DNA from 3 places in the Agrobacterium sp. NPDC058088 genome. Region 1 is predicted to be linked to each of the others. Evidence: predicted binding sites of a transcription regulator. Region 1 holds the regulator's gene; each other region holds the start of a gene.
The links. The regulator LexA, encoded in region 1, represses DNA repair genes until DNA is damaged. The targets are predictions, from matches to a motif close to TGTTCNNNNTGTGTTCNG.
Positions count from the first base shown of each region.

Region 1 (7,370 bases):
TGGCGCCGCCGTGAGCCGGACCCCAGAGGCAGGCGATGCCAGCCGCGATACAGGCGAACGGGTTTGCACCCGAAGAACCGGCAAGACGCACCGTAGAGGTGGAGGCATTCTGCTCGTGATCGGCATGCAGGATAAAGATGCGATCCATGGCGCGGGCCAGGACCGGATCGACCTTGTATTCCTCGCAAGGCACGGCAAAGCACATGTGTAGGAAGTTAGAGGCGTAATCCAGATCGTTCTTCGGATAAACGAAGGGCTGGCCGATATGGTACTTGTAAGCCATGGCGGCGATCGTCGGCATCTTCGCGATCATGCGCAGCGACGCGACCATGCGCTGGTGCGGATCGGTGATGTCGGTCGAGTCGTGGTAGAAGGCCGAGAGAGCGCCGACCGTGCCGCACATGACGGCCATCGGGTGCGCATCACGGCGGTAGCCGGTGAAGAAGCGGCTCATCTGCTCGTGCACCATGGTGTGGCGCGTGACGCGGGTGTCGAAGTCCTTCTTCTGCGCAGCCGTCGGCAACTCGCCGTAAAGCAGCAGATAGCAGGTTTCTAGGAAGTCGCCCTGTTCGGCGAGTTGCTCGATGGGGAAACCACGGTGAAGGAGAACGCCCTCGTCACCGTCGATATAGGTGATCTTGGATTCGCAGGAGGCCGTCGACGTGAAACCCGGGTCGTAAGTGAAGGAGCCCGTGTGCTTGTAGAGCGTGGCGATATCGACGACGCTTGGTCCAATCGTGCCTTCCCTTACCGGGAGTTCCACCTGCTTTTCGCCAAGTGTCACTGTAGCGCTTTTTTCCGTCATACTGATCCTCCGAGAACATGCGGGTGGAGGCGTTGAGACACGCCTCGCGGTTAAGCGTCTACCGATTAGCTATATGATCCTGGCGCGGATGCCAAGCTATCCAAAGGTCAAATTGTGCATTGCGGCAAACGCAATTGCGTTGCTTTTCTCTTTATTGATCATAGCAATTCAATCTCGGTCAACGCAGGGTTAAAGGAAAGCATTGCAATCCCGCGCGTCCGCCTGCAAACCTGTTTCCGGTGCGGCAGGGGCGCGGCGCAGATTGCTTGGTCAAGGGGAAAAACAGCATTTCGGATATGCCGAAACGATGCAGGGCGGCTTGCCCCGCACGGCAGATATCCTGTCTCCGCTGCGCCGGACCGGTGAGGTCGCGACAAATGATTTGCCGGCCCTTGCAGACAAGCCGAAACCGCAAATTGCCGTTCTCCAGAAAATCACCACCTGCCTCGCAGAGGAACGTGCATTCGGCCATGATTTTCTTTTCGTACCGGTCTTCATCGGCTGTGGGGCGATCCTCTGGTTTTCCCTTGATGTAGCACCTTCATTGCCGCTTCTTGTTGTTCTATTTTTGCTCGCCGCCGGCGTGACATTCGCCGCCCGATATCGCGCGACCCTGGTAGCCACGGCCTGCAGCCTCGTCGCACTGCTGTTGCTAGGCATGCTTTTCGCCGAATTTGAAACGCGGCGGGCGGGGACTGTGGTGCTGGATACGCCCGTTACCACCACCATTACCGGCACGGTGATGCGCCGAGAGGTCGATGCCCGCGGCGACTGGCGTTATGTGGTGCAATTGGCTGCGACAGAAGCGCCGGCATTGTCACGCCTGCCTGGAAAGGTTTCGTTGCTGGCCCGCGGCGGCGGAAAGCCGGTGGCGCTCGGTGCGACGATCCGCGGTAAGGCGCGGCTTTCGCCGCCATCCGGTCCGGCTTTGCCCGGTCTCAATGATTTCGCCTTCGCCTCCTATTTCAAGGGCATTGGCGCGACCGGCTTTTTTTACAAGCCGCCACAGATGGTAGCTGCCCCCGATATCGATGCAAAAAAGGACTGGCTGGGGTGGGCGGATATGCGGCTTTACGGTCTGCGCATCGCCATTGCCGAGCGCATTCGCACCACGATCGGCGGCGACGCCGGCGCTTTTGCCGCCTCGATCGTCACCGATGAGAGACAGGCCATATCGGCCGGGACGATGGAAGCGTTGCGGCTTTCCGGGCTTGCCCATATCGTCGCCATATCCGGCCTCAACATGGCGCTGGCGTCAGGCATATTCTTCGTGGGATTGCGGCTCGCCTTCAGCCTGTTTCCGGCCTTTGCTCAACGCTGGCCGGTGAAGAAGTTGTCCGCCTTTGCGGCACTGCTGATGACGCTCGCCTATTACCTGATTTCCGGTTTTGCCGTCTCTGCCGAACGCGCATGGCTGATGATGTCGGTGATGCTGATCGCCGTTCTCTTCGATCAGCCCTCGCTCAGCCTCAGGAATGTTGCGTTGTCCGCTCTGGTCATCCTTGCCCTGTCTCCTTCGGAAATCATGGGGCCGAGCTTTCAGATGTCTTTCGCCGCCACGATTGCGCTTGTCGCCGCCTATGCCGCCTGGAGCCGCTGGCGCACTGACCGTGAGCGCCTGTTCATCGGGCGCAAACCCGCGTGGGTGACAGTGGTGGAAACGGCAGGCGCCGTCATCGGTGGTGTCATCACAACATCGTTGATCGGTGGACTTTCGACGGCGATCTATTCTGTCGAGCATTTTCAGCGTGTCACCACCTATGGACTTTTTGCCAATCTGGCGGCGATGCCGCTGATGTCGCTGATTGTCATGCCCTTTGGTCTTGTCGCCATGCTGCTGATGCCCTTTGGGCTCGATGCACCATTTCTGAAGGTCATGGGTTACGGCATGGCGCTAGTCATCGACGTTGCGGATGAAGTCGCGTCCTGGGGCGGCAGCGCGGCGACCGGTCGGCCGCACGGCGCTTTCATCGGCATTGCTTCAGTGGGTTTCCTGTTGCTGACATTGCTGCGCAGCCGGCTGGCGCTGCTTGGAATTCCACCGCTGCTCTTTGCCTTCGGCCTGTCCGGAGCCGTCGCCCAACGCGATCTGCCCGATCTGCTTATCCATGAGGAGGGGAGGCTGGTGGCGCTTCTGGACGAGGGCAAGGTCTACACCACAAAGACACGACCACAGGGCTTCATCTATGACCAGTGGCAAAGGGCGCTGCTGCTGCCGCAAAAGCCGCTCGCGCCTGTCCTTCTCAAGAAAGCAGTTCCGACAACCACCGTTGCCCTAAGCGCAAAATCGAAACTGGCGCCGGAGGATTTGAAGGCCTTGGCGCGCGAAATGACGGCCACGCTGAGGGATGCTGCGCCGGGCGTCTTTACCTGCCGGACGGGCATCTGGTGCGTGGCGCGTGCGCGAAGCGGCGAATGGATCATCGTGCTGGAGGACGGTCGGTTTGCCGGGAAAGCCTGTGATATCGCCGATATCGTCATCGTTTCCCGCAGAACCTCATTTGCGCAATGCCGCTCGGGAGCCTTGCTGCTCAACCGCGACATATTAAGGCGCATCGGCTCGGTTGAGCTAAATTTCGCCGGCAGCGATGAAGCGGGCGTCGTGGGACAGATGCGCGCTGCAACCGCCGGTGCGGACAGGCCGTGGAGCGAACATCGCTTCTATGACTGGAAGAGCGGCCGTTTTGACCACGAGGTGCCTGAAGCCGTTACCCGCTTGCTGGCGGCATCGCAATGAGTGCCGCCAGAAAGGTTCGTCAGGCCTTCACTCAGACCTTGGCGCGCAGATCCGCGGTCACTTCGCCAATGCCGCCAATTTCCTCTTCATGTGGCAGGTCGCGCCAGATTTCCTTCAGTCCGGCCTCGTACCATTCGCGCATGGCGGGCAGGGCGAGCAGCCGGTCGCAATAGGCTTTCGCTGCCGGCGAAAGATCGGCGCCATAGGTCTGGAAACGGAACGCCACCGGGCAGAAGAAGGCGTCGACCGCCGTGAATTTCTGACCGGCGAGAAAAGGTCCGCCGAATCTGGTGAGACCTTCACTCCACAACGCATCGATGCGCTTTATATCGGCCGCAAGCCCGGCATCGCCAGCTTTTGGTCTTACCCGGATACCGACCGACATGGGGTAGAGATTGCGCAGTGAGAAAAATCCCGCATGCATTTCGCTCGCCGCCGAGCGTGACCAGGCCCGCGCCTGCTTGTCGCTCGCCCAGACGCCCTGATGCCTCTCGGCCAGATATTCGGCGATCGACAGTGATTCCCAAACTGTCACTCCCTCGTCGACAAGGCATGGCACCTTGCCGGTCGGCGAAAATGTGGAGAAGGAAACACCTTCGCCGAAGGGAATGAGTTTTTCATCAAAGGCGATGCCAAGCGTGCGCATCAAAACCCAGGGTCGCAACGACCATGAGGAATAGTTCTTGTTGGCAATATAAAGATCGTACATGGCGTTTTTCCCCGATAGGACGCGCATTTCTACACCTGCGAAGGCGCTCTGGAATATCGCAAATAATCCATGGCTCCCATAAGCCGCATTGATGAATGGGAAGCGAGGGTGACAGAAAAGAGTTCTGTCGATCTCACCGCTTGGAGACAGAAAGCACTTGCGACAATGCTGAGCGAAGCAGAAGGCCGATTGAGTTTACGCGTTAAGCCAACTCTATGCCTGCGGCGTCAGGGAAACAAAGCGAGGATTGATTCTCAAAAAATGACGCGCCATCGGCCAGATGACGCGCATGTTCCTGCATCGGCAAACCAAGTCTTTCCCAGAAGTCGACACTTCATAGGGGAGCACCATTTTTATGACGGCCCCATCGCGACAGGGACTCTGCGCGATGTCACCACATCAATGGTAACGGCGGATCAATCCCACCAGCTTGCCCTGAATTTTCACCCGATCCGGTCCGAAAATGCGGGTCTCATAGGCCGGGTTTGCCGCTTCCAGCGCAATGGACGCACCCTTGCGGCGAAAGCGCTTCAGCGTGGCCTCTTCATCATCCACCAGCGCCACGACAATATCGCCCGGATTGGCGGTGTTGCCGTTGCGGATGATGACGGTGTCGCCGTCAAAAATCCCGGCCTCGATCATCGAATCGCCTTTGACCTCAAGCGCGTAATGTTCGCCCGACCCCAGCATATCCACCGGCACAGCCACATCGTGGGTATTGTTCTGGATGGCAGAAATCGGCACACCGGCAGCGATGCGGCCCATGACGGGAACGGTGGCGGCACCTGCGAAATCGTTGGCGGGCGCCTTAGGGGCGGGGGCGGGTTCCGGCTCCTTCGGTTTTCCGAGACTTCCCTCGATGACGCTCGGCGAAAAGCCGCGCTGCGGCCTTGCGCCCGGCGTGTAAGCCTCAGGCAACTTGATGACTTCGAGCGCTCGCGCCCTGTTGGGTAGCCGGCGAATGAATCCGCGCTCTTCGAGTGCGGTAATCAGCCGGTGAATACCGGATTTCGAAGCAAGATCGAGTGCGTCCTTCATTTCATCGAAGGAGGGCGGCACGCCGGACTCTTTCATTCTTTCATGAATGAAGAGAAGCAATTCCTGCTGTTTGCGCGTGAGCATGAGGAAAACACCCTTGAGAATCGTCGTTGAAGTCGCGAAACAAATACAGAACGAACACTATATGTTCCATATGTGTTCTGCAATCCCCTAAAATTTCGTGAACCTGCTATCTGTTGTTTTGATGATTTGCTTCATGGCGCCTGATTGTGCTCTTCTGACGTCCAAATCGTCCAGGTATGCTTGGGCGGGGTGCCAGCGCAGGAAAACAGGCCATGATGAAATCACATCGCATCGATCATCTCGTTCTGCCAGTGGAAGATCTCGGCATTGCCGTAAAGCGCCTTGTCAGCCTTGGATTTACGGTCGCACCGGAAGCTTTGCATCCGTTCGGAACCCGAAATGCCTGTGTCTTTTTCAAAGACGATACCTATCTTGAGCCACTCGCGATTGCTGATCCGGCTAAATATAACGCATCTGCGGACGGCGGCGATGTGTTCACAGGCAGGGACAGGGCCTTCAGGCAAAAAGTCGGGCAGGAGGGCTTTTCGGCTCTCGTGGCCAAAACCGAGGATGCCCTTGCAGACCATGAGAGGTTTGTGACGTCGGACGTGTCGGCTGGCGATGTATTCCATTTTTCACGCCCCGTGCGGATGCCAGACGGATCGCAGAGCGAGGCGGCCTTCCGTCTCGCCTTCGCGGCAAGCGGTTCGGCGGCGGATTTCTTCCTCTTTAGTTGCCAGCGGCTGCGCGCCCTGCCGGGAGACCGCGCGGCGCTGGAGCGTCACGCCAACAGTGTCTCAGGCCTTAGCGAAATTATCCTGTTTTCAGGTGGCGACACGAAGGCGGTGCACCTGATCGAAACTGTGTTGGGCTGTGAGGGTAGGGTGTCTTCGGGTGGAGACATGGTTTTTGTTGCCGGCAATGCCCGCGTGAGGCTAACCCAAAAAGCTGACTTGGGCGGACTGGCCTTAGGACTTTCTGCCGGGAGCGACGTCGGATTGCATGGCATGGGCGTCGTCTTTTCTGCCGACGATCTTGCCGTGACAGAAGCGGTGCTTGCTGCTAATGGCGTGTTCTGCGCAAAAGCGGGCGGCCGTCTGGTGGTGCCCGCCGCACCCGGTCAGGGCGTTGCCTTCGCCTTCGAGGAAAAATGATGAGCGTTACGAACAATCTCAAAGTCACCGCCGGCGATGGCGCCAGCAAGGTTTCCTTCTCCAATGCCGAGCGCTTTTCGCTGATCGCCGGTCCGTGCCAGATGGAAAGCCGCGAGCATGCCTTCATGATTGCTGGCGTGCTGAAGGAGCTTTGCGACAAGCTGGGAATCGGACTTGTTTATAAGTCCTCCTTCGATAAGGCCAACCGCACCTCGCTTTCCGGCAAGCGCGGCATTGGCCTTGAGAGTGCGATGCAGGTTTTCGCCGATCTCAAGAAGGAGTTCGGCTTTCCTGTTTTGACCGACATTCACACCGAAGAACAATGCGCCATCGTTTCCGAGGTGGTGGATGTCTTGCAAATTCCAGCCTTCCTCAGCCGTCAGACCGATCTTCTCGTCGCAGCTGCAAAAACCGGTCGCGTCATCAATGTCAAAAAGGGTCAGTTCCTGGCGCCCTGGGACATGAAGAACGTGTTGGCCAAGCTGAATGAGAGCGGCAACCCGAACGTGCTTCTGTGCGAACGCGGCGCATCCTTCGGTTACAACACGCTGGTTTCCGATATGCGCTCTCTGCCGATCATGGCATCGCTCGGCGCGCCTGTCGTGTTTGACGCTACCCATTCGGTGCAGCAGCCGGGCGGGCAGGGCGGCTCCACGGGCGGCCAGCGTGAATTCGTCGAGACTTTGGCCCGTGCCGCTGTCGCTGTCGGCGTCGCCGGTCTCTTTATTGAAACCCATGAAGACCCGGATAATGCGCCTTCCGACGGCCCCAACATGGTGCACCTGAAGGACATGCCCGAACTGCTCGAAAAGCTTCTGGCCTTTGACGCCATTACCAAGGCGTAAGGGAACGGCTGTTGATCCGTACCAATCGATTTTAAATGGCGGGTGCCCCGTTTCTGCC
Region 1 covers NZ_JBHVSU010000002.1:919,660-927,029, forward strand. Annotated here, with positions in the region: gene gltA (citrate synthase) at 1-805, opposite strand, end outside; gene ACFVTJ_RS09860 (ComEC/Rec2 family competence protein) at 1,113-3,542, shown strand; gene ACFVTJ_RS09865 (glutathione S-transferase family protein) at 3,574-4,251, opposite strand; gene lexA (transcriptional repressor LexA) at 4,651-5,373, opposite strand; gene ACFVTJ_RS09875 (VOC family protein) at 5,586-6,467, shown strand; gene kdsA (3-deoxy-8-phosphooctulonate synthase) at 6,467-7,312, shown strand.

Region 2 (7,370 bases), 610 kb from region 1:
GCCTTCCGGCGAGAAGAATGCCGTGCCGAAGTTGCGGTCGGTCAGAAGCATGGTGATGCCACCCGCCAGAACCGGCAAGGACAGAAGCAGCAGGAATGCGGTGACCAGAACCGACCAGGCAAAGAGCGGCATCTTGTGCAGCGTCATGCCCGGAGCGCGCATGTTCAGGATCGTGGTGATGAAGTTGATCGCGCCGAGGATCGAGGATGCGCCGGCAACGTGCAGCGAGAAGATCGCAAGATCCACCGCCGGTCCGGGCATGCCACTGGTCGATAGCGGCGGATACATGGTCCAGCCGCCGCCCACGCCGTAAGCGCCTGCCGGGCCTTCCACGAAGAGGGAAAGCAGCAGCAGGATAAAAGCCGGCACGATCAGCCAGAAGGAGATGTTGTTGAGGCGCGGGAAAGCCATGTCCGGTGCGCCGATCATGATCGGAATCATCCAGTTGGCAAAACCGCCGATCATGGCCGGCATGACCATGAAGAAGATCATGATGAGCGCATGCGCGGTCGTAAACACGTTGAACATGTGCTTGCCGCCATCGATGGCAGCGTCGCCCTCGAAGCCGTAAACCATCGATGCAAGACCGTGGAAGATCTGGATGCCCGGCTCCTGCAGCTCCATACGCATGACGACGGAGAGGCCGCCGCCGACGATACCGGCGATGATCGCGAAGATCAGGTAGAGCGTGCCGATGTCCTTATGGTTGGTGGACAGGAACCAGCGGGCGAAGAAGCCCGGCGTATGAGAATGATGCGCGTCATGCGAATGATCGTCATGAGCGGGATGACCATGCGAGTGATGATCGTCGTGTGCGGAAGGTCCAGCCATTGTCGTCACTCCAGTCAGTTGGTTTCGTTGGCCGCAACATCGACGGTGCGCGGCGCGCCATCGACGGAGGCCATCAGCGCCCGGTTTGCCGCATTCAGGTCAGAAGCGGCGGCGGCGTGCCAGGCAGTGTATTGCTGTTCGGAAACCACCCGAATGGCGATCGGCATGAAGGCGTGGTCCTTGCCGCAAAGCTCGGAACATTGGCCGTAATAAAGGCCTTCCTTCTCCGGCTTGAACCATGTTTCGTTGAGGCGGCCCGGCACGGCATCGATCTTGACGCCGAAAGCGGGCATGGCGAAGGCGTGGATTACATCCGTCGGTGCTGCCGTCACCAGAAGGCGAACGGTCTTACCGACGGGAACGACCATTTCATTGTCTACGGCGAGAAGACGCGGATAGCGGGCCTTGTCCTCCTTGCCCGCTGCGGCGCGATCCTGATCCTTCAGCAGATAGCTGTCGAAGGAGAGCGGCTCGGCGCCTTCGGCTGCCGCATATTCATAGCTCCACAGCCACTGCGTGGCCGTCGCCTTCAGCGTCAGATCAGGGTTTTCCGGCTGCGTCAGCTGTGCGTTCAGAAGATTGAACGAGGGGAAAGCGAGGAACAGGAGAATGAGAACCGGCGCCAGCGTCCAGACAACCTCGATCGCCGTGTTATGGCTGGTCTTGGAAGCCACCGGATTTTTCGCGGCGCGAAATTTCAAGGCGACGATGATAAGCAGCGCAAGAACGAAAAGCGTGACCGGAACAATGAACCAGAGCGTATATTGTTCGAACCAGCGTATTTCGTGCATGATCGGCGTGGCGGCCTCCTGCATGCCCATTTGCCAATGCACCGGCTGATCGGCGTGGGCGCCGACAGCCGTGAGCAGACAGGTCATCCCCGCCAGTGCTGCGTAAATCCTATTCCTCACTGTACCCTCTCCCTCACGCGCCTGATCCAGATCAATCACAGGCGCAGAATCCATGCTAATGGTAATAACTTCAAACCACAGTTTGCCCTCTGCCGCAATATGCGTGAGGACACGGAAGCGCCCCAATTTTGCCATTGATCAATCCGCAGGCGAGTTTCCTGCACCCTGTGCGTGAGCTCTCCGACCGAAGGCGATTTCTAGCCGCCAAAATGCGACAAGCCCCGTCTGCCAGCCGGTTTGATCAGCGGAGAACGAAGGACGCACCGGACAAATCCATCCCCCATGCGGGCCAACAGGTCCTATTTCCGCCCAACTCGGCTGGAATTGAAGGCTCCAGGCTTTTTTTTCCGGATTATGGCGTCAAAATAGCCGCACTGATTCGAATCCCAGAGGTATCCATGCGTCTTTCCCCGCTCGCGCGCACTTTTCTTGCCGCCGCCGGTCTTGCCATCATCGCCCCCGCTGCCGCAGCGCTGGCGCAACAGCAGCCGCCCGGCACGCCGAAGTCGACGCATGGCGCATGGTCCGTCATCTGCGACAAGCCGGCTGGCGCCTCCGAAGAACAATGCGCGCTGATGCAGAACGTCATTGCCGACGACCGCCCCGAAGTTGGCCTTTCGGTGGTCATCCTGAAAACCGCCGACCGCAAGTCGCGTATTCTGCGCATCCTTGCGCCGCTCGGCGTGCTGTTGAAGGATGGCATGGAACTTTACATCGACAACAACAATATCGGCCGCGCCTATTTCACCCGCTGCTTCTCCGAAGGCTGCTATGTCGAAGTCGATATTGATGACGAGCTGCTGAAGGTGCTGCGCGCCGGCAAGAACGCCGTTTTTGCACTGCGTGAATCCGTGGATCAGGATCGCGTAGGTATTCCGATCGAGCTTACCGGCTTTGCCGAGGGTTATGACGCGCTTCCCTGAGCAAAGGGAGTTGCTTTTCAGTACTCAAACTATACCATGAACGTATAGTTTTAGAGATTACTGAAAAATATGAAAGAATTTCGACCTATTCCGCGGCGCTCTATCTATGGCGCCGCCATTTTTTACATTGCCGTCGCTTTTGTTGCGAGCTCAGCGCAAAGCCTTGCGGTTTTACCGGCGGCCTTACAGACAGGATCGGGCCTTGAGCTGGCGATATCGATCATTGCAGGAAATCAGATTGCCATTCTTCATTGGCAACGCTTGGCCTCAGATCCTAATCACCGCTACCCCCTCACGCTAAAGCTTATCGTTCACCAGGCAGGTGTATATGTGGCAGCTTTCACTGTGGTCCATCTCATTTTTCGAATGACCTGAGCCTCATCACGCTTTGGCTTGCCACCGGCGGCGCACGATCCTACATGCTTGCCAGACACTATTCAGTTTGGAGCCGCTAATGACCGACGACCTTGTAAAACTCTTCGATTGCGATGAAACGCAATTGCGCAAGCTTGTCGGCGAGGCTCTCGCGGGCGCTGACGATGGTGAGCTTTTCATCGAACATGCCCAGGCCGAATCGCTGACTTTCGACAATGGCCGCCTCAAGGGTGGGTCATTCAACACCGATCAGGGTTTTGGCCTGCGCGCCGTTGCCGGCGAGACGGTGGGTTACGCCCATGCCGGCGAGCTTTCGCAAGGCGCGCTGAAGCGGGCTTCGGATGCGGTCGGCGCCGTCACGCGGGGTTATTCCGGTTCTTATGCGGCGGCACCGCAACGCACCAACAAGAAGCTCTACGGCGATGAGAACCCGATCGGCAGCCCGAGTTTTGAGGATAAGGTGAAGCTCCTCACCGATATCGATGCCTATCTGCGCGACAAGGATCCGAATGTGCGGCAGGTGACGGCGACGATTTCCGCGAGCTGGCAGGTGGTGGATATTCTGCGCGCCGATGGTCATCGTGTCAGCGATATCCGCCCTATGACCCGCATCAATATTTCCGTCGTCGCCGGCGAAGGCGACCGGCAGGAAAGCGGCTCTTACGGCATTGGCGGACGTGTCGGTTTCGGCGATTTCATTACCACAGAAAACTGGCAGCGCGGTGCGGATGAAGCGCTGCGTCAGGCGCTCGTCAACCTCACCGCCATCGATGCACCTGCCGGCACCATGGACGTGGTGCTGGGCTCCGGCTGGCCCGGCGTCATGCTGCATGAGGCTGTGGGCCATGGCCTTGAAGGCGATTTCAATCGTAAGAAGACCTCGGCCTTTGCCGGTCTGATGGGCGAAATGGTCGCCGCGCCCGGCGTGACCGTGGTGGACGACGGCACCATCGACAGCCGCCGTGGTTCGCTTACCATCGATGATGAGGGCACGCCTTCTGCTTATAATGTGCTGATCGAGAACGGCAGGCTGGTGGGCTATATGCAGGACCGCCAGAACGCGCGGCTGATGGGGGCGAAAGCGACCGGCAACGGCCGCCGTCAGGGTTATGCCTATGTGCCGATGCCGCGCATGACCAATACCTACATGCTGTCGGGCGACAAGACGCCGGAAGAGATCATCGCCTCCGTGAAGAAGGGCATCTATGCCGTTTCCTTCGGCGGCGGCCAGGTGGATATCACCTCGGGCAAATTCGTGTTCGGCTGCACCGAAGCCTACCTGATCGAAAACGGCAAGATCGGCGCGCCGGTGAAGGGCGCGATGCTGATCGGCAACGGGCCGGATGCGATGAAGCGCGTCTCGATGATCGGCAATGATTCCAAGCTCGATACCGGCATCGGCAATTGCGGCAAGGCCGGACAATGGGTGCCGGTCGGTGTCGGCCAGCCGCATCTGCGCATGGACCAGATCACCGTCGGCGGTACGAAAGCGTAAATGTGCCGACCTGGGGGTTAAGACGGTCAATGCGGGCATGTAGTGCGCGATTGTGATGTAGCGGTACATCCTCACAGCCGGCACATGGCTGCCAGATGCTGTTTTCTCTGGCGTGTTGGCGGCAAGACGATAATATCGAAGCTTATGGCAGGCCCTTCCTCCCATCCCGGGCCTGCGCGGCAAAGGAGACCATGACCATCATACGAAATGCCCTCGTCCCGGAACTTGCCGTCAGCGACTGGCAGAAAAGCCGCGCTTTTTATTGTGACCTGATCGGTTTTCATGTGGTCTATGAGCGCCCCGAAGAGGGTTTCACCTATCTGGCGCTAGGCGACGCGGAGCTGATGATCGACCAGATCGGCGCGACCCGGACCTTCGTGGCGGGGAATGCCTCGCTCGACACACCCTTGGGCCGCGGCATGAATCTGCAGCTCGCCGTTCCTTCGTTGCAACCCATTCTTTTCCGGCTGGAGCGATCCTCCATCGACCTCGTCATGCCGCTGGAGGAAAAATGGTACAGGCGCGGCACGGTCGAAGTGGGCAACCGGCAGTTCATCGTCGCGGATCCAGATGGGTACCTGATCCGCCCGTTTGAAAGCCTTGGCGAACGCCCATTCCGGTTCGGTTAAGCCATGCTGCCTTTTCTGCCGCGGGCCGTGGTTTTCGACATGGACGGATTGCTGATCGAAAGCGAGAGGCTCTATCGCGATTCATTTCTGGCGGCCTCGGATGAAGGCGGCCATGGCATGAAGGTCGAGACTTATCAGAAGGTCTGCGGCAGCCCCTGGGATGTCATCACCGGCGCCATCATTGCCGATTATGGCGCGGATTTTCCGATCGACACTTTCCGCGATGCGTGGCTGCGGCATCTTGGCGTGATGATGGCTGATGGTGTGGAGCTGAAACCCGGCGTCATCGAAATCCTCGATCTTCTCGACCGGCTCGATATCCGCCGCGCCATCGCCACCTCGTCGCGGCACGATTCGGTGACGCGCCACCTCGGCCCTCACGATCTTCTCGGACGTTTCGACACCATCGTCGCACGCGGGGACTATACCCAACCGAAACCGGCGCCCATGCCCTATCTGACCGCAGCCCGACGGCTTTCCCTCGATCCGGGTCTCTGCCTTGCGCTGGAGGATTCCTACTCAGGCGTACGCTCGGCGACTTCGGCGGGCATGATGACGATCATGGTGCCCGATGTCGCGCCATCCACTGAGGAAATGCGGGAGAAGTGCGTTGCCGTCGCAAGCGACCTTAACGCCGTGGCGGCCATGATGGAAAAGCTGGAGCCTTCAGGGTTTTGACGGCGTAAAGCGCCACTTACGCTCGATCGCTCCTTCAATATCGAGACCGTTATAATGGGCCAGTAACAGCACATGGCCGAGGAGATCGGCGGTTTCGTCGGCCAGATCCCGTTTCATCTCCTCTTTGCTCCTGCCCTTGATGCGTCCCCGTCCCGTCAGCCGGTTCCAGGCCTGCGTGACCTCGCCAACCTCTTCCTGAAGCTTCAGCATGTACCAGTCCGGATCGCGGAATATCCCGTTTTCAGCGGCATATTTTTGCGAAGCCTCTTCAAACCGAGGCATCATCTCAGCAAACATTTGTTCATCCTTTGTTCACGCGCGCCACAACTCTAATCATGATTCTTTGACGGCGTCGACCCGTCAGTGCGTTATGCAGTCATGAACGGAAATTTCCGGGACAGGCGCATGCAAGCGAGATAGAGAAAAGATATTCGAACAAACGTGCCATCACCCATGTCCCATCTCGACTTCCTGTCGCCACTCGTCACCGCACATAGCCCGGCGCTGCTCGCCATGTTTGCGGGCGCCGCCTTTCTTGCCGGTCTTGCCCGCGGCTTTTCCGGCTTCGGTGCAGCGCTCATCTTCATACCGCTTGCAAGCGCCATCGTCGGGCCGCGTGTCGCCTCGGCGGTTCTGCTGGTGGTGGACGCCGTTCTGACGCTCGGCATGATACCGCCCGCCTTTCGCATGGCGGACCGGCGTGAGGTCTTCACCATGGCGGTCGGCGCCTTTGTCGGCGTGCCCGTCGGAACAATGCTGCTTTCCAAGGGTGATCCGCTGACCCTGCGCTGGCTCATCTCGGGCGTGGTCGTGGTGCTGCTTGTTTTTCTGGTGTCCGGCTGGCGTTACAGCGGCCGGCCAAAGACGCCGCTTACCCTTTTCACAGGGCTGCTGGCTGGGCTTTTTTCGGGGGCGGCACAGCTGGGTGGCCCGCCCGTCGTCGCCTATTGGCTGGGCGGTGCGCTGAAAGGCGCTTTCGTGCGCGCCAATGTCATTCTTTATTTCGCGGTTTCGACGGTGTTTTCCATCGCCAGCTACTTTGTCGGCGGCCTGTTCACGACAGATGTCTTCGTGTTTTTCCTGCTGGCCCTGCCCTTTTATGGGCTCGGTCTTTATGCCGGTGCGCGACTGCACGGTCTTGCCGATGAGGCGGCGTTCCGGCGCATCTGCTACGGCCTGATCGCCATTTCCGCCGTTATCGGCCTGCCGTTGTTTGACCAGCTACTGAAATAGGCAGGCCGAGGTGGCCTGCCCGGATGGCGTTACGGATACATACGAACCTTGGACCAGGCACCGTCAGGCGTGTCGCGGCGGAACTCGATGCGGTCGTGCAGGCGGAACTTGCGGTCGTGCCAGAATTCGATGCTGAGGGGCCGGATGCGGAAACCGGACCAGTGGGACGGGCGCGGAATATCACCGATCGCATATCTGGCGGTATATTCGGCCACCGCTTTTTCCAGCGCAAAACGGCCTTCCAAAGGCCGCGACTGCTTGGATGCCCAGGCGCCGATGCGGCTTCCACGCGGGC
Region 2 covers NZ_JBHVSU010000002.1:311,894-319,263, reverse strand. Annotated here, with positions in the region: gene ctaD (cytochrome c oxidase subunit I) at 1-831, opposite strand, end outside; gene coxB (cytochrome c oxidase subunit II) at 846-1,709, opposite strand; gene ACFVTJ_RS06800 (invasion associated locus B family protein) at 2,141-2,665, shown strand; gene ACFVTJ_RS06795 (hypothetical protein) at 2,735-3,040, shown strand; gene tldD (metalloprotease TldD) at 3,120-4,535, shown strand; gene ACFVTJ_RS06785 (bleomycin resistance protein) at 4,727-5,164, shown strand; gene ACFVTJ_RS06780 (HAD family hydrolase) at 5,168-5,842, shown strand; gene ACFVTJ_RS06775 (MazG nucleotide pyrophosphohydrolase domain-containing protein) at 5,831-6,139, opposite strand; gene ACFVTJ_RS06770 (sulfite exporter TauE/SafE family protein) at 6,296-7,075, shown strand; gene pdxH (pyridoxamine 5'-phosphate oxidase) at 7,105-7,370, opposite strand, start outside.
Region 2: ACFVTJ_RS06775 (MazG nucleotide pyrophosphohydrolase domain-containing protein) is a predicted target of LexA. The motif match lies at 6,141-6,158, and genes of this name have one in related genera.

Region 3 (7,370 bases), 620 kb from region 1:
GCAAGGCATTCCGCCAACCGGGTGCCGAAGGAGAGCAGCGCAACCTTGGTGCCTTCCTTGATGATGCGGCCTTTGCCGATCTGCAAAATCTCACCGCGCGCGGGCATCTCGACGCCCACACCTTCGCCGCGCGGATACCGGAAGGAAATCGGGCCTTCATCGTAAGCCGCTGCCGTGCGCACCATATGTTTCAGCTCCGCCTCGTCGGACGCTGCCATCACCACCATGCCAGGCAGGGTGGCGAGGAAGGTCGTGTCGAACGAGCCGGCATGGGTCGGCCCATCCGCACCGACGAAACCGGCGCGGTCGATGGGGAAACGCACGGGAAGGCTCTGGATCGCCACATCATGCACCAGCTGGTCGTAACCGCGTTGCAGGAAGGTGGAATAAAGCGCACAGAATGGCTTGTAGCCATCCGCGGCAAGTCCTGCTGCAAAGGTAACGGCATGCTGTTCGGCAATGCCGACATCAAAGGTGCGGGCCGGGAAAAGCTCGGCCATCTTGTCGAGGCCGGTACCATTAGGCATGGCAGCCGTCACACCGATAATCTTCTCGTCGAGCGTCGCTTCCTGGATCAGGGCTTCGGCAAAGACGCTGGTATAGCTCGGTGCATTCGGCTTGGCTTTTGCCTGCGCGCCGGTGATGACGTCGAATTTGTTGACGCCGTGATATTTGTCCGCTGCCGCTTCCGCCGGCGCGTAACCCTTGCCCTTCTGCGTCACCACATGGATGAGAACAGGGCCTTTCTGGTTATCGCGCACATTGCGCAGCACCGGCAGAAGATGATCGAAGGAGTGACCGTCGATCGGGCCGATGTGATAGAAGCCAAGTTCCTCGAACAGCGTACCGCCGGTCACGTAGCCGCGCGCATGGGTCACGGCGCGGGTAATGGCGCGGTCGATCGTCTTGCCGAGATAGGCCGTCAGTTTCTTGCCGAAATCGCGGAAACCCATATAGGTGCGGCCGGAGGCGAGGCGTGCCAGATAAGCGCTCATCGCACCAGTCGGCGGCGCAATCGACATATCGTTGTCGTTCAAGATGACGATCAGTCGTGCATCGAGCGCACCGGCATTGTTGAGCGCCTCAAACGCCATACCGGCGGACATCGACCCGTCGCCGATGACGGCGATCACCTTGCGGTCGCTGCCATCGAGACCCGCCGCCACCGCCATGCCGAGACCTGCGGAAATGGAGGTGGAGGAATGGCCGGCGCCGAAATCATCATATTCGCTTTCGGCCCGTCGGGTGAAACCGGAAAGCCCGTTTTCCTGGCGTAGCGTGCGGATGCGATCACGCCGGCCGGTCAGGATCTTGTGCGGATAACATTGATGGCCGACATCGAAGATCAGCCGGTCTTCCGGCGTATTGAACACCTTGTGGATGGCAATCGTCAGTTCCACCACACCAAGGCCGGCACCCAGATGGCCGCCGGTCTTCGACACGGCGTCAATCATCTCGTCGCGCAGTTCCCTCGCCAGTTCCGGCAGGTCGCGATCATCGATCTCCTTGAGATCGGAGGGAAAATTCACCCGGTCGAGCAATGGTGTCTGTGGCATTCCGGTCAATCGTTCGGCCTTTTCTGGTGGTCCCCGCGCGGCGCGTGAGAACGTCTTTCATCGCGAAAGCCGCCGGGAGAGCCATGCATGTCGTATACTTCTATAGAATTTCAACCTTCCGGCAAAGGGACAAACTCTTCTTCGTCACCGGGAACGATGTCGAAGCGTCCCGTTCTCCACTCCTGTTTGGCCTGTTCTATGCGTTCTTTTGATGACGAAACGAAGTTCCACCAGATATAACGGCGCTCATTCAGCGCCGCCCCGCCGAAGATCATGATGTGACACCCATTGCTGCCGGCCTGAAGCGTGATGTCGTCACCCGGCCGGAAGACGAGCAGCTGATCGGCGGCGAAGATATCACCGGCCACATCCAGCGAGCCGGAGAGAATATAGATCGCCCGCTCCTCATGCTCTGCGGAGAACGGAAATTTTGCTGCCGGTTCGAGCGTCAGATCGACATAAAGCGTGTCGGTAAAGGCCTGAACCGGCGAGGTGAGACCCTCGAACTCACCGATCACCACGCGGCCGGATGCGCCCTTGATATCGATCAGCGGCATCTCTTCTTTTGCGGTATGGGCAAAGGCCGGGTCGATCTCTTCCATATGGTCCGGCAGGGCAAGCCATGTCTGCAGACCTGACATGGAAAGCGGATGGCCACGCAGGTTTTCCGGCGTGCGCTCCGAATGCACGATGCCCCGCCCGGCCGTCATCAGGTTGATGTCTCCCGGACGGATAACAAGCTCGGTGCCGAGACTGTCTCGATGCTTGATTTCGCCGTCAAACAGATAGGTGACGGTGGAAAGCCCGATATGCGGATGCGGCTTCACGTCGAGTGCCTCACCAGCCTTGAGAATGGCCGGACCCATGCGATCGAAAAAGATGAAGGGGCCGACAAGCCGCCGCTGCCGCGTCGGCAGCGCACGGCGCACGGCAAAGCCGCCAATATCGCTGGTGCGCGGAATGATCAGGTTTTCAATGGCATCACAGGCAAAAGCGTCGCCCGCGACGGGATCGTTACCGGGAAAGAAGGACATTGTCTGCTCCTCGTATCGTCTGGCGGGAGTTTAGCATAACCGAGGGGAAGGGGAGCATCGCGATATCAAACGCAGCGTCAAACGATCCTCGTTAACACGACATTGTGAGAGGCTTAATTCACGCCATCATCGCTCACAAAGATTTACAAACCTCTCCTCCGTCATCCTCGGCCCTGTGCCGAGGATCTAATCACGTCGAATAAAATCAATCGGTTGCAGATCCTCGGGACAAGCCCGAGGATGACGTCGAGTGTGCAGATTATGGACGTGGCCGCGTGTGGGAGCACATCAACCCGCTCCCGCTAAACGCAGTCACTCCCCGTCGAGCGGCTCCACACCCTGCGGCTTGCCCGCACGGTCGAGGCGGATTTTCTCGATGCGCTTTTCGGCAGCGTTCAGTAGCGTCTCGCAATGCTTCTTCAGGGCTTCGCCGCGCTCATAGATGGCGATGGATTCGTCCAGCGCGACGTCGCCGCGTTCCAGACGTGCAACAATGCTTTCCAGCTCGGCGACGGCTTTTTCGAACGAATAACCGCTGACATCGGCTGTGTTGGCATTTTCCGTCATGTTCAACCCTTCATCATTCTCAAAATATGCATGGCTGCCGATTCCGCCAGCCCTTCCAGATCATAACCGCCTTCCAGCAGGCTGACGACCCGGTTCGAGGCGTATTTATCCGCCATCTCCAGAAGCCGGCCCGTCGCCCAGTCGAAATCCTCGCCCACCAGATTGATCTGCGCCAGCGGATCGCGGTGATGCGCGTCGAACCCGGCGGAGATGAGGATGAGATCAGGCGAAAAATCGGCAATCGCCGGCAGAACGCGCGATTTGAACGCCTCACGAAAATGCTCGCTGCCTGTGTTTGGTGACAGCGGCGCGTTGACGATGTTGTTCTTAACGCCGGTTTCGTTTTTATCGCCGCTCCACGGATAAAGCGGCATCTGGTGGGTGGAGCAGAACAGCACGGATGTGTCGTTCCAGAAGATGTCCTGCGTGCCGTTGCCGTGGTGCACATCCCAGTCGATGATGGCGACGCGCTCCGCGCCGTGGGCCTTTTGCGCGTGGCGGGCGGCAATCGCCACATTGTTGAAAAGACAGAAACCCATGGCCTTGGCGGTCTCGGCATGGTGGCCAGGCGGGCGGGCGGCAACGAAAACATTGTCGGCACCGCCGGTAAACACATCGTCTACTGCCGCCATCGCAGCGCCGATGCCGGTCAGAGCCGCCTGAAGGCTTTTGGGGGAGAGATAGGTGTCGGACTCGACCCGGTTGATCTCGCCATCTTCTTCAGGCACCTGCCGCATGACGGCAAGGAGATGCTCTTCCGGATGCGCCAGCAGCACTGCATCCTCATTGGCCTGCGGGGCTTCCTTCCGGTTAAGCCGCTCGAAATTCGGATGTTCAAGCGCGATGTTCAGCGATCGCAGCCGGTCCGGCCGTTCGGGGTGACCTTCGGGCGTGAGGTGTTCAAGGAAGATCGGATGTTCGTAAAGACGGGTCGCCATTCTATCCTCCAGGAGAAACGTTCAGGCGCGCTGCGGCAGAAGCGGATACCCCGCCATCACGGCGCGGCCGGCAAGCGCGGCGAGAACGGCCTTCAGCGAATCGCCTGGAATGAAGGCGAGCGAACCCATGAACGCCTTCTCAAAACCGAGACCGACGACCACCGCCAGGTAGGTGATGCCAAAAGCATAAAGCACGACGACACCGCCGATCAGGCTGGCGATGAAGAAACCGATGCCCTGTGTCAGCGCCGATTGACCGCGATGAACGAATTTTTCCGAGAGCGTGCCGGTGACGAAGACGGCGGCGATCCAACCGATCAGGAAGCCCGTCGTCGGCGTGGTGAAAATTGAAAAACCACCGCGTCCGCCCGACAGGACAGGAAGACCGATGGCAGCGATGAGAATTGTCAGGAGAACCGCAAGCGTGCCGCGCTTTGCGCCCAGCACGACACCGGCCAGCATGACGCCGAGCGACTGCGCGGTAATTGGCACTGGAATGAAACCGAGCGTGATCGGCGGCAAAAGCCCGAGTGCTATGATGATGGCGGAAAACAGCGAGATCAGCACAAGGTCGCGGGTCGTCATGGCGCTCAAAACTCCGGATGGTTGTCTGGGCCCAAGCTTTGGCCCCTGAAACCGCGCGCGTCAATGGCGTCGGCAATGGCATCGGCATCCTTCAACGTCATAATCACCAGCGGCACGATAATCGTCGCCATCCGCACGGGCAGGCCGCGCGCCCGGTGGGCATCACGCACCGCATGGTAACGGTTGACGATCTCAGGCACGAAGCGCACGACAAGCCCGACCGCAAGCCCGATATCGGCTGCCTTCAGCAGCCCCAGCCTTTCCAGCGGTGCGGCGGCAAGGCTGATCTCGTCCATGAACTGCGAAATGCTGACGGTGATGGTGACGGCGGTTGCAAGTAGCGCGAGTGCCGTGAGCCGCAGAAGATTGACGCTTGCATCATGGACTGGAAGGAGGAGATAGCTGAAGGCGGCGACGAGCAGGATCGTCAGCATCACCGGTCGCAGCCGAAGCCCGATCTCCCGAACGGAAAGCCGCGTCTCGCGCAGGACGATTGCGGCCAGACCCACGGCGCATCCCAAAAGCAGCAGGTCGCGGGTGAGAAACAACGCGATACTGAAGCCCATGAGCGTCAGGAGCTTGATGCGCGGCGAGACACGGTAGAGCCAGCCGGTGCCCTCCACATGCAGCGATTTCATGGTGACACCGCCGCGAGATAATGCGCGACCGCTTCTCCGGGGCCGGCATCGGCAATCAGGATGCCTTCGTGAAAAACGAGAACGCGATCAAACCCCTGGAGTAATGACAGATCGTGGGTGATGACGATGAGTGACTGCGAGAGCGCCGCAATCGTTTTTTCCACGATTGCGCGGTTTTTGAGATCGAGTTGATTGGTTGGCTCGTCGAGAATGAGAATCTGCGGTTCGGTGACCAATAGTGCCGCCAGCGCCGCGAGCTGTAATTCCCCGCCGGAAAGCTCATGTGCACGCCGTTCCTCAAGATGAGAAATTCCAAGCCCGGCAAGAACAGCCTTCATCCGGTTTTCGGTTTCCGTCCTGCCGAGACCGAACCGCTTTAGCCCGAAGGCAATATCGTCCCGCACGATCGGCAGGATGATCTGGTTTTGCGGGTTCTGGAAAATGAAGCCCACCATCTGGAGCACCGTCTTGGCATCTGCCACGGTGTCGAGCCCGTTGACCGTCACCTTGCCCACACTCGGTTTGGTCAGCCCGTTGATCAGCCGCGCAAAACTGGTCTTGCCCGAGCCGTTGAGCCCGATCACGCCGATACGCCGCTCGGTCAATGTCAAAGACAGCGGCTGCAAGGCCTGCCGACCTTCGAAAGCGACACCGGCGGCGTCGAAACGGATTTCCAAGCTTTTATCCTCGCGCTCGTTTTCCGGTTCTATACCCCGTCATCAACAGAAGTAAAACAAGGAACAAAAAAAGAACATTGCAATCCTGAAAAAGCCGTCTTACTTTCCGTGCCATGGTGATCAAGGTTTCAAACGAAGCGGCAAGGCGGATTTTTCTGGCGCGGCAGGGGCTTTCCTCTCCGCCCGGCAAGGCGCTTTCCAAGAGCGACCTGCTGCAGCTCATCACCAATATCGGTTTTGTGCAGGTGGACAGTATCGGCACGGTGGAACGCGCCCACCACCAGATTATTTTCTCCCGTAACCAGACGTACAGGCGTGATCATCTGACCACGCTGCTGGAAAAGGACCGCGCCCTTTTCGAGCACTGGACGCATGACGCCTCCATCCTGCCGACGGAATTTTATCCCTATTGGAAACACCGCTTCCGCCGCCGCGAGCCGATCATTCAGGAACGCTGGCGCAAATGGCACGGTGAGGGTTTTGATGCCGCGTTCGGCGAAACGCTGGAGCGCATCGCCGCAACCGGGCCGGTGCTGGCACGGGAGCTTAAAGAGGAGGGACACCAGTCCGGCGGCTGGTGGAACTGGCATCCCTCCAAGACTGCACTCGAATATCTCTGGCACACCGGCAAGCTGGCAATATCAGGCCGGGTGAATTTCCAGAAGGTCTATGATCTGGCTGAGCGGGTCATTCCCGGTGAGCATCACGAGACCGAAGTGGAGCACGCCGAATTCGTTGACTGGGCCTGCCGCGAGGCGCTGAAACGGCTGGGATTTGCCACCCATGGCGAAATCGCTGCCTTTTTCGATCTTGTCACCCCGCAAGAGGCGAGAGACTGGGTCAAAAACCATCGCGATGAACTCTGCGAGGTCTCGCTTCTGGCAAGTGACGGCGACACTGCCCGCCAGTCCTATGCCTTTGCCGATTTCACCGCCGACCTCACCGACGTGCCGGAGCCCTCCGCACGCGTCCGTGTCCTCAGCCCCTTCGATCCGCTGTTGCGTGACCGTAACCGCACGGAGCGGCTGTTCGGCTTCTATTACCGCATCGAGGTCTTCGTGCCGGAGCCGAAGCGGCAATATGGCTATTATGTTTTCCCGCTTCTGGAAGGCGACCGCGTGATCGGTCGCATCGACATGAAGGCCGATCGCAAGCGCAGTACGCTGGACGTCCGTCGTCTCTGGCTGGAGCCCGGTGTGCGTGCCTCCGCCGGTCGGCTCGAGAAGCTCGATGCGGAATTGTCGCGGCTTGCGAAGTTCACGGGGGTGGAGAGCGTGAACTATCTGGATGGCTGGCGGGGGGTATAATTGCATCCTAGGCCACGGTCATTCGTCATGCTCGGGCCTGTCCCGAGCATCGGCAACGGACAACGTGT
Region 3 covers NZ_JBHVSU010000002.1:297,531-304,900, forward strand. Annotated here, with positions in the region: gene dxs (1-deoxy-D-xylulose-5-phosphate synthase) at 1-1,565, opposite strand, end outside; gene ACFVTJ_RS06695 (pirin family protein) at 1,667-2,590, opposite strand; gene ACFVTJ_RS06700 (exodeoxyribonuclease VII small subunit) at 2,903-3,157, opposite strand; gene ACFVTJ_RS06705 (histone deacetylase family protein) at 3,160-4,095, opposite strand; gene ACFVTJ_RS06710 (biotin transporter BioY) at 4,117-4,680, opposite strand; gene ACFVTJ_RS06715 (CbiQ family ECF transporter T component) at 4,686-5,318, opposite strand; gene ACFVTJ_RS06720 (energy-coupling factor ABC transporter ATP-binding protein) at 5,315-5,995, opposite strand; gene ACFVTJ_RS06725 (winged helix-turn-helix domain-containing protein) at 6,109-7,302, shown strand.
Region 3: ACFVTJ_RS06720 (energy-coupling factor ABC transporter ATP-binding protein) is a predicted target of LexA. The motif match lies at 6,055-6,072, and genes of this name have one in related genera.